3 regions of the Thermostichus sp. MS-CIW-30 genome follow, and region 1 is predicted to be linked to each of the others. Evidence: riboswitches for the same ligand, from Rfam matches in the RefSeq annotation. Region 1 holds a riboswitch; each other region holds the start of a gene.
What was found. A riboswitch is a leader RNA that binds a small molecule or an ion and turns the genes downstream of it on or off. The one in region 1 is predicted to bind cobalamin.
Positions count from the first base shown of each region.

Region 2: it holds a riboswitch for cobalamin, as region 1 does, so the genes downstream of both, metE (5-methyltetrahydropteroyltriglutamate--homocysteine S-methyltransferase) here and ACVWXW_RS02800 (TonB-dependent receptor plug domain-containing protein) in region 1, are expected to answer to the same signal.
Region 3: it holds a riboswitch for cobalamin, as region 1 does, so the genes downstream of both, ACVWXW_RS06780 (sirohydrochlorin chelatase) here and ACVWXW_RS02800 (TonB-dependent receptor plug domain-containing protein) in region 1, are expected to answer to the same signal.

Region 1 is NZ_JBSRZW010000004.1:57,577-60,846, forward strand. Features, by position in the region: gene ACVWXW_RS02800 (TonB-dependent receptor plug domain-containing protein) at 1-1,489, opposite strand, end outside; cobalamin riboswitch at 1,532-1,684, opposite strand; gene ACVWXW_RS02805 (hypothetical protein) at 2,029-2,553, opposite strand; gene rsmH (16S rRNA (cytosine(1402)-N(4))-methyltransferase RsmH) at 2,730-3,270, opposite strand, start outside.
Region 2 is NZ_JBSRZW010000037.1:8,032-11,301, forward strand. Features, by position in the region: gene metE (5-methyltetrahydropteroyltriglutamate--homocysteine S-methyltransferase) at 1-1,540, opposite strand, end outside; cobalamin riboswitch at 2,007-2,211, opposite strand; partial or broken gene ACVWXW_RS13075 (ABC transporter ATP-binding protein) at 2,358-2,960, shown strand; gene ACVWXW_RS13080 (cell division protein FtsX) at 3,054-3,270, shown strand, end outside.
Region 3 is NZ_JBSRZW010000011.1:47,730-50,999, forward strand. Features, by position in the region: gene ACVWXW_RS06775 (heavy metal translocating P-type ATPase) at 1-1,353, shown strand, start outside; cobalamin riboswitch at 1,481-1,616, shown strand; gene ACVWXW_RS06780 (sirohydrochlorin chelatase) at 1,647-2,690, shown strand; gene ACVWXW_RS06785 (hypothetical protein) at 2,788-3,270, shown strand, end outside.

The sequences.
Region 1 (3,270 bases):
GGATGCGGTTATGGGCAAAGGTCAAGCGCAGCAGGCCAAAATCTCCCAGAGCCTGATCCAGGCCAATGTCAAAACTCTCTCCCCGCTCCGGGCGCAAATTGGGGTTGCCGTCGACTTCAAAAAAGCCCCGCAAACGAAAGAATAAGTTTGAGATCAAGGGGGTGCGAAAGCTGCCGGCATAATTGGCCCTCAGGGTGGTGCCTTCTGCCAAAACCCAGCGGATCCCTGCGGCAGGAGAGGTGGCCGAACCGTTGACCAGATTGCTCGAATCTTGGCGAACACCTAAGTTGAGATAAAAGTTGGGCTGTGGCCTGTAATCCAGGCGGGCAAAGAGGGCCCCTTGGTTCACGGTATTGTCATAGTTGACGTTGGTGGATCCCCTGGCAAAGGAGAAGGTGGTGTTGCGAGCTGAAATGGATCGGTAGTCTGCTCCTAGAGTAAGCTCCAGGTTTTCAGCAGCCTTCCAGGTGTATTGCAGTTGGGATCCCCACCCCGTTCGCGAGATCTCATCCCGGGATCCCTGGCTTTGTGGGGCGCTGAAGCGATAGTTGAGGTCGTCAAAAAATACCCTAGCTTGCAGGGATCCCCTCTCTTGATCCCACAGCCAACTGAGATCTAACAGCAGGTCGTTGGTGTTTTGCACTGCATCGGGGGAGGGAAACTCGGTGCTGCCGGGCACCTGAAACGCTTTATTGAGATAAAGGGCATTTCCGGTTAGGACCTGGCCTTCTGCCAGTTGCCAGGTGAGTTTGGCTTGTAGGTTGTGGTACTCCACCGCCGAGTTTTCCCGCCTGCCGGCTTTGCCCAAACGCCTAATTTCAAAAGGAAAGTCGTTGTTGCTCTGCAGACGGCGATAGCTGACCACCCAGCCCAGATCCTGCACCTGGCCGCGGTTCTGGATCCCTTGCTCGTTGAGGCCGTAGCTGCCGATAGCCGCTTCCAGCACGGTCTCGGATCCCGGCTTTGGCTCCAGGGTTACGATGTTCATGACCCCGCCAACCGCGTCCGATCCATACAAAGTGGAGCCCCCACCTGGAGAGATCTCAATACGCTCGACCACATCTGTAGTGATCTGAGACAGATCGAACCCGCCAAAAAAGCCCAGGTCGTTAATGGGGCGGCCATCCAAGAGCACCAACACCTGGGCCGTTCGTCCTCCCCGCATAAACTGGGAGCTAAGGGCTCCCAACTGGGTTCCTGCCGTGCCGTCGCTGAGGATCCCGGGCAGGTAGCGCAGGGCCTCCTGAACCGTTCTTGCCCCTTGCTCTCGAATTTGCTGGCGGGTAATGACGTAAACCGGGCGGGAAGAATCCCGCAGCAAACCAGGACGGCGAAAAGGTGTGGTGACGGGTTGATTTAAAATCTCGGCGCTAACACCGGTTTCCAACACCTCTTGAGCTGAAGGTGAAGAGGCCGCCGGCTGCGCCCACGCTGGGATCCCCAAAACAAGACCCCCCAGCGCCAGGCTGAGACCTAGAATGGGATTCATTTTCTTTCTTGAAGCTCCTGATTCCGTGCGACGCGGAAGAAAGACGAGCCAGAACCGCAGGCGGTCATCCTGACTGAGGGCATGGGTCTAGCCCAAGCCCATCACAGTTGCGGCACAGCGCCGGATTTGCACCGGACTTTCCCCTTTACATGCCCTGGCTGATCCCCAGGACAACCTGTCGGTACAGCTTTCTCTGCGATTGCTCCGAAAAAGCCGTGCTAGGCATCATACATCCCCTGCTCTGGAGTTCCTATCCTGCCAGGGGGGATGTCATCTCCAGGGGTGAACGGGATCCCAACGGCAATCCCAGGGCTTCGGATGGGCCACATCCCATTTAGGCCAGATTTCTTCACTGCTTTGTAAGCAGTTGAAGGATAGCCCGCTGCTACTCCAGATCGCGAGGCCCAGGGATCCCTTGACTTTTGAAGAATTTGAAGGATAGGGAGGATAGAGATACGCTGAGATCTTGCAAAATCCACAGCCTTTGGGAGAGTAAGAGGGGAGCAGTGGCTTGGCTGCTGTCCACGGGATTCATTGGACTAGTACCCAACCGGGTAGAAAAGAGGAGCTTTTTCGATTTCAGGCGGGGCTGTCGTCTGGTGGGCTGGATCCGGTTTAACTTGGCTGGGAGAGGCAATCGGCACCTCGATCATCCGATCCGGTACCAGCGGCACCATTTCGGAGCGGTCGGCAATTTCCCGCAGAGAATTGGCAATGGATTCTTGAGTCAGCAGAAACTGTCGTTCGTTGCGCTGCATCTGCTGCCACACCTGGTAACGCTGGCTCCACCGGCTTTGGGTATGCACAGTCCAACTGTAAAGGCTTAACACTGAAACCCCAGAGAGGATAGCCATCCCTGTGGAGATCTGCTTCCACCAAGCTAGGTGTTCTGCCCAAGCCGAATGTTGGCTGCGAGGATGGGCTGATTTCAACTTCAAATCCAAAGGCTGGGTGCGGCTGGCTTGAACTGTACCGGAGAGGGGTCGGCTCAGAGCAGAAGGCTGTCTGTGGCGACGAGGGCTTTTGGGACGATCAAGACCTGCGTTCAAAGGCTGGCTAACCATAGGGCTTAACCTCACACACACCAAGGGATCCGACGGTGCAGGACTGCCGGTTCCGCTTCACCCTAGTTCCCCGCATCCCCCAATAGCAACCCCCTTCTCCCGATTCCCGGCCTCAGCAGGACAGCTGTCCGCTTCACGGTAGCCGATCTCTTGAGAGCGGGAGAACCAACCTAAACCTACATCTGACTGCTGCGGGCAGCCACTCGCAGTTTGGCAGAGCGGGCCCGTGGATTGCGTTGCCGTTCCAGTTCGGAAGGGGACAAGGGCCTGGGGGTGAGCACCTGCCAACGGGGATCCCTGCGAAAGGCCCATTTCACCAGGCGATCTTCAAGGCTATGGAAGCTGATCACGGCCAACCTGCCGCCGGGTTTCAACCAAGTGGGAGCTTGGGCCAGCAAGGTTTCTAAAGCCTCCAGTTCTCGGTTCACGGCAATGCGCAACGCCTGAAAGACCCGAGTGGCCGGGTGAATGCGGCCTCGCCGAGCTGCCGGAGGTACCGCCTGCCAAACCACCTGGGCCAACTGGGTAGTTGTGGCGAGGGGACGAGCCTGCTCGATGTGATGGGCAATGCGGCGGGCAAATCGCTCTTCGCCGTAACGGGTGAAAATCTCGATCAACTCTTCGACCGGGCGATGATTAACCCAATCGGCGGCAGTCTCCTGAGCTGTACTGGGATCCATGCGCATATCCAGCGGCCCCTCTCCGCGAAAGCTAAAT
Region 2 (3,270 bases), on a different contig from region 1:
CGTAGAGAATGGGAGGGCGCACGCAGCGGCTGCCGTAACTCTGCACCCAGCCGTGTTCAGTGAAGGCAAAGCCTTCCAGCTTCTGGGCAAAGTACTCCACCATGTCGGTGCGCTCAAATTCCCCATGCACCAACACATCCAGGCCAATCTCTTCTTGAATGCGGATGCACTTGGCAATCTCAGCGTCAATGGCTGCTTCGTACTCCGCCTGCGAAACCTCCCCTCTTTTGTACTTAGCTCGCCACTGCCGCACCTCTGGAGTTTGGGGGAAGGAGCCAATGGTGGTGGTGGGCAAAGGTGGTAGCTGAACCTGCCGACTTAGGCGCTGCTCGTAGGGCAGGAATCGCTCGAAGTCCTGGAGCTTGAGGTTGGCCAAAGCCTGGCGCACTTGGGGGTTGGGGGGGCTAAACTGCGCAAAGCTCTGCCATTGCTGCTGGATTTCCGCCTGCTGGGCAGCAGTGTCTTCGCCGTTGAGGGCTCGCGCCAGGAGAGCTACTTCGGCCAGCTTCTGTTCGGCAAAGCTGAGGACATTTCTGAGGGGTTCTGGCAACTGGGCTTCCAGAGCAGCGTCGTGGGGCACAAATTGCAACGAAGCGGAAGGCTGCACCCGTAGGTTGGGAGCTACCCCCTGCAGCTCCCGCAGGCTGGCCAAGACGGTCTCAGGCTGAACCTTCCAGACATTCCGAGCGTCCACTACGCCAGCACCTAGGATCTGGTCAGCCGGAAAGCCATAGGTTCTTACCAGATCCAGGGTGTGGCCACGGGTAAAGTCAAGGCTAATGCCGGCCACCGGCAGTTGCACCACCCAGGGGTAAGTCTCCCCCAGGTCATCGAAGTAGGTGACCAAGTGGACAGGGATCCCGGCGGTTGCCAACTGGCGGTAGCTCATTTCCACAGCTTCCCGCAGGCCACTTCCCTGGCTGGTAACCAAAATGGGATCGTGAATCTGGACTTCTGGGATCCCCAGCTGTTTTAACTCCTGGAGGAGATCCCGGTACAGAGGAAGGAGCTTTTCCAAGTCCGCCCGCAGATCCCCAGATCGCTGGCTAAGGCAGAGCAAAGTCACTGGACTGAGGACAACGGGGCTGGTGCGCTCCCCTAGGATCCCTTGGGCCCGCCGAACTCTTTCCAAAAAATCCCCAAAGTTAGGACTGGGATCGGCTTCCGGCTCAATTTCGGGTACCAAGTAGTGGTAGTTGGTGTCAAACCACTTGGTCATTTCCAAAGCCGGCAGGCCCTCCCGCCCCCGCGCCATGGCAAAGTAGCGGTCTAAACCCGACAGACCTCGGAACCGAGAGGGGATCAGCCCCAGCCAGGTGGCCCAGTCCAGTACATGGTCGTAGAGAGTCTGATCCCCTACCGCAATGTGATCAATCCCAGCTTGTAGCTGAGTCTGCCAGGCTTGAGTCTCCAAATCCCAAAAGGTAGCCAGCAGAGCCTCTGACCCTAGGGCACCACTCCAAAAGCCTTCCAAAGCTTTTTTGAGCTCGCGGCGCTTGCCCATGCGGGCATACCCCAATGTCATGGTTTGTGCAGTCATGTTGTGTGCCATCCCAAATACTGAGTTTTCTAATTTTCCTGCGTTCAATTCGCCCTCAACTGGGATCCCGCCCGCCAAGGAAGAAACCGGCTGTTCCTCTCTTGCCTCTGGAACCCCAACAAAACACTGCCTTTTGCGCAAAAAAGATACTCAACGCAGCCAGCGATCGCAGTGGCTACTTGCCAGCCACCAATTGAAGTCAGGAAGCCTGACATCTCACTCTTTCCTTCGCGTAGGCGGGCTGTAGATCTTGATAGATCTTGATAGATCTTGGTGCAACAGCACCCAAAATTTACTCTCTCCCGGCCAACTGGCTCAGAGTCTTGCTTGGGTTCTTGGACTTATTTCTACTGCTGAGGAGTACCGAAAGCTTGTGGGAGCAACGCCGGGAAAATGCTCAGGATAACGAAAGCAGAAACGAGCTAAAGCCAAGACAGTTACCATCTGTACCTCGCAGATGTTGTGAAGTTTAGAAAAACCATCGGCGGGCATTCTGACTGACACGGTTTTGGGGGACAAGATCTGGATCGGCAGCGAATGACTCTAGAGATTTGCTGCAGAACTTCTCCTAAACCGGATCACAGCTGCGGGACAGCGGCAGATTCTCACTGCTCTTTCCCCGTTTCCTCTGGCGGCTGATCCCCGTCAGAACCGATAGCTGAGCTACATCGTATCACGAAGTTCAGAGACGGGAGTAGAGTGCTTCAATCATCACCAAGCCAGCAGCCTTTGGAGCTACCAGACCTCACCTTTCACCCAGCGGTCTTGCAGGAAGTCATCGGAATCCTCTAAGCATCCTCCCCCCCTGCATTGCTCTCAAGTAGAACTTGGGGAAGTCGTAGGGCTGATGGCTCCCTCTGGTTTTGGCAAAACTACTCTGGCCAAGTTGCTGGCGGGCTACCTTACCCCCAGCCAAGGTCGGGTGAGTGTGACAGGGCAGCCTTTGCCTCGGCGAGGGTACTGTCCAGTGCAGCTTGTCTTTCAACATCCAGAGCAGGCCGTTAACCCCCACTGGCGCATAGCTCAGGTCTTGCGGGAAGGGCCTCCTCCCCAGCCAGAGGTTCTCCACACCTTAGGCATTTCCCCCAGTTGGCTCAACCGCTATCCCCATGAGCTAAGCGGGGGAGAATTGCAGCGGGTTGTCATCGCCCGGGTTCTCAACCCACAAACTCGCTATTTGATTGCAGATGAGATGACAGCCATGCTCGACGCCAATACCCAAGCCCTGATCTGGCAAGCTGTCTTGGCCTATGGGCGGGCACATCAGATGGGGCTTTTGGTCATCAGTCATGATCGCTTTCTCCTGGAACGGCTCTGCAGCCGCTACGTCATCATGACCAGCCATGACCCCTATCTGGTGGAGCGGGCCGGCCACCGGGTGGTGCGCATGGAGGGAGGGCGCCTGTATGATCTGCGCTGAGGGCTGCCGGGATCCCTATTTTGCTCTCCACAGGCTCTGTTGAGCTCCAGGGGGCAAGGGTCTGAGCCCATTGATTGTTGGATGGAGAACAGCATGCAATCTCTCTCCCGATTTCTCAATAAAATCCGCTATCTCCTACAGGAGACTTTTTTGGGGTTGCGGCGGGGGGGCTGGCTGAACTGGGCTGCGGTGAGCACCCTGCTGGTGTTGCTGTTCCTGGTGGGGATCGGCGTTGAGCTGTCCTGGGGTGTGGATGCAACGGTGCAGTCTCTGGGGGGACAACTGGAGATCTCCGTCTATCTGGAGCCGG
Region 3 (3,270 bases), on a different contig from region 1:
GGGGCAACGCTGAATCAGACGGGCAGCTTTGTGATGGAGGCGCGGCGGGTGGGCAAAGACACAGTTCTGGCCCAGATCGTGCGCCTGGTGCAGGAAGCTCAGGGATCCAAAGCCCCAATTCAACAGGTGGCGGATCGGGTGACTGCCTGGTTTGTGCCGGCAGTGATCGGGGTGGCAGTTCTAACTTTTGTGCTCTGGTGGGTGTTGGCGGACAACCTGACGCTGGCCTTGGTGAACACGATTGGGGTGCTGATCATCGCCTGCCCTTGCGCGCTGGGGTTGGCAACCCCCACCTCGATCCTGGTGGCCACGGGACGAGGGGCAGAATTGGGGATCCTGGTGAAAAGTGCCGACAGCCTGGAATTGGCCCACCACTTGCGCACGGTGGTCTTGGACAAAACCGGCACCCTGACCGAAGGTCGCCCTACCGTCACCGATATTTGGGCTAATGGCTCCTCTCCCCTGACGGTGTTGCGCCTGGCAGCGGCAGTAGAGCGGCACTCGGAACACCCTTTGGCCCAGGCGGTGGTGCAGAAAGCCGAAGCCGAAAAAATTGTGATCCCTCCTGCCTGGCACTTTCAGGCAAGGGTAGGCAGTGGGGCAGAAGCCTGGGTGGAAGACCAGTGGATCCGCATCGGTCGGCTGAGCTGGCTACAGGAGATGGGGATCCCTTGGGATCCCTCTTGGTCAGAGCGGGTTCAGAATTGGGAAAGCCAGGGCAAAACGGTGATCGGCGTAGCCCAATCCCAGAGCCTGGTGGGGCTGCTGGCCATTGCCGATCCGCTCAAACCCACCTCTCCTGAGGCAGTGCAACAGCTGCAACAGATGGGTCTAGAGGTGATCCTGCTAACCGGGGATAACCCCACCACGGCCCAAGCGGTTGCCCGGCAGGCAGGCATTCAGCGGGTAATTGCCCAAGTCCGTCCGGATCAGAAGGCCGCTTACATACGCAGCCTAAGACAACCGCGACGGCGGGTGGCGATGGTGGGAGATGGCATTAACGATGCTCCGGCTCTGGCAGAAGCGGATGTGGGGATCGCCATCGTTACGGGTACGGATGTGGCAATGGCCGCCAGCGATATTACCCTCATGTCGGGAGATCTGCGGGGAGTCGCCACTGCCATTCAACTCAGCCGGGCCACCCTCAACAACATCCGCCAGAACCTCTTCTTCGCCTTTATCTACAATACGCTGGGGATCCCGATTGCCGCTGGGGCGCTCTATCCCTTTACAGGCTGGCTGCTCAACCCCATGCTGGCGGGGGCAGCCATGGCCCTGAGTTCCGTTTCGGTGGTCGCCAATGCCCTGCGCCTGCGACACTTTCAGCCCCCCAGACCAGCGGGCCGGCGTTAGGCCCTCTCCCAGGGGCAAGGGGGATTAGCGCGGCAACAGTTTTGCTGCCCTTTGAGCATGAGTCTGCCGTACCGCTCATGCCTCAGGGCTATCTTCTGGCAGGCAAGAACATCCCCCCCGGGAGCTTGGTGAATGGCAAGCGGCAAGCTAACCTAAAAGGCTCAGGCAGACTGGGGAAAGCGCGGTGCAAGTCCGCCACTGTGACGCAACTGTGATGGGATCCCTCCCTCAGCCAGAACACCCACCTGCCGTTGTCCTGTACCCCTTGCGATTCACAAGGAACGGAGTTTTTTGTGTTGAATACCCTCAGTGTTTCCCCTCCCCTTTCGGTTGGGCAGCTTGCTTCTCCTTCATTGCCCCTATTGCTTATCGGCCACGGATCCCGCGACCCTGAAGGGCGGCAAGCCTTTCTGGAGTTGGCCCAAGTCTACCAATCCCTCACTCCCCATCGACCGGTGATCCCTTGTTTTCTGGAGCTGACCCAGCCAACCATTGCCCAGGGGGTAGAGCAGTGCTTGGCCCAAGGGTGGCAGGAGATCGTGGCCCTGCCGCTGTTGCTGTTTGGGGCCCGCCACAACAAGTTCGATGTGACGATGGAATTGGATCGCCTGCAGGCCCTCTATCCCCAGTTGCGCATTCGTTACGGTGGGCCGCTGGGGATCCGCATCGAGATCCTGCAACTGCTGCGAGACCGATTGGCTGCTCTGATAGCTGCCCAACCGCAGCGGATCCCAGAAGCAGAAACCGTGCTCCTGTTTGTGGGTCGCGGCTCCAGCGATCCCGAGGCCAATGCCGAAGCCTGTAAACTGGCCCGGTTGCTTTGGGAAGGATCTGGGTTTGCCGCTGTGGAAACTTGCTTTATCGGCATTACCCATCCCCGCCTGCCCGTGGGATTGGAGCGGGCCTTGTCCTGGCAGCCGCGCCGGGTGATCGTGCTGCCCTACTTTCTGTTTACGGGGGTGTTGGTGAAAAAAATCGAGGCGGCAGTGGAGAAACAACGACAACGACAGCCGGAAATCGACTGGCTGATGCTGCCGGAATTGGGCCTTGTGGATACGGTGCTGCACAGCCTGCAGCAACTGGAGCAGGAAGCCCTGCAGGGCCAAACCCCGATGAACTGCCACCTGTGCAAGTTTCGCCTGGCCGTGAGCGCAGAGGTCAGAGCTGGGCATACCCATCACCATCCTCACGAGCATCATCACCACCATCACGGGCACGGATCCCATCACCACCCTCATTCTCACCATCACCCTCAGCACGGCCACACCCACGCAGCGGCTGGGGATCCCTGGGCCCAATTAGAGGGCTACCACCAACGGGCTTGGCAGGTGCCCTAAGAGGGAAACAGAGGCTGCTGGCGGGATAAACTGAGTGCAGACAGGCCATTTTTGAACCTGGTTTTCCCGCTCTAGCGGTTGTGATGACGAAAAAACGATGATGCTCTCCCGCTCCTCTTGGGTTTCAGGTGCCGCTGCCGCGGGGAGCGGGATCTTTGTTTTCGCCCTGGTGGTGGGGCTGCTGGATCAGATCCTGCCCACCCTGCCCAAGGTTTCCTTATCCTTGGCCGGGATCCCTGGGATCCTGGCTGGAATTGGGTCTGCCTATGGGGTTTGGCAGGTGGTTCAGATGGGTCTGCAGTCGGCTTCCTGGAGCGACTTTCGAGAATCGCTGGTGGCGACCCTGTCTCCCTTTGATCCTGCCGATTATGGCGGCAACCCTCGGCAACCCGAGGAGGATTCTCTCCCTTTGCAGTCGGTTGACGAGGATCCTCAAACCCAGATCCGCGATCGACAAATTCTTGATCAAGCTGAGCAGCAGACGGAAACTGAAACCGAAGTAAGCGAACACACTCAAGTAAGACTGCAGGGCGAGCAGCACCAGGATCAAGCTTCGCAGGCCAAGGCCCAACAGTTGCAG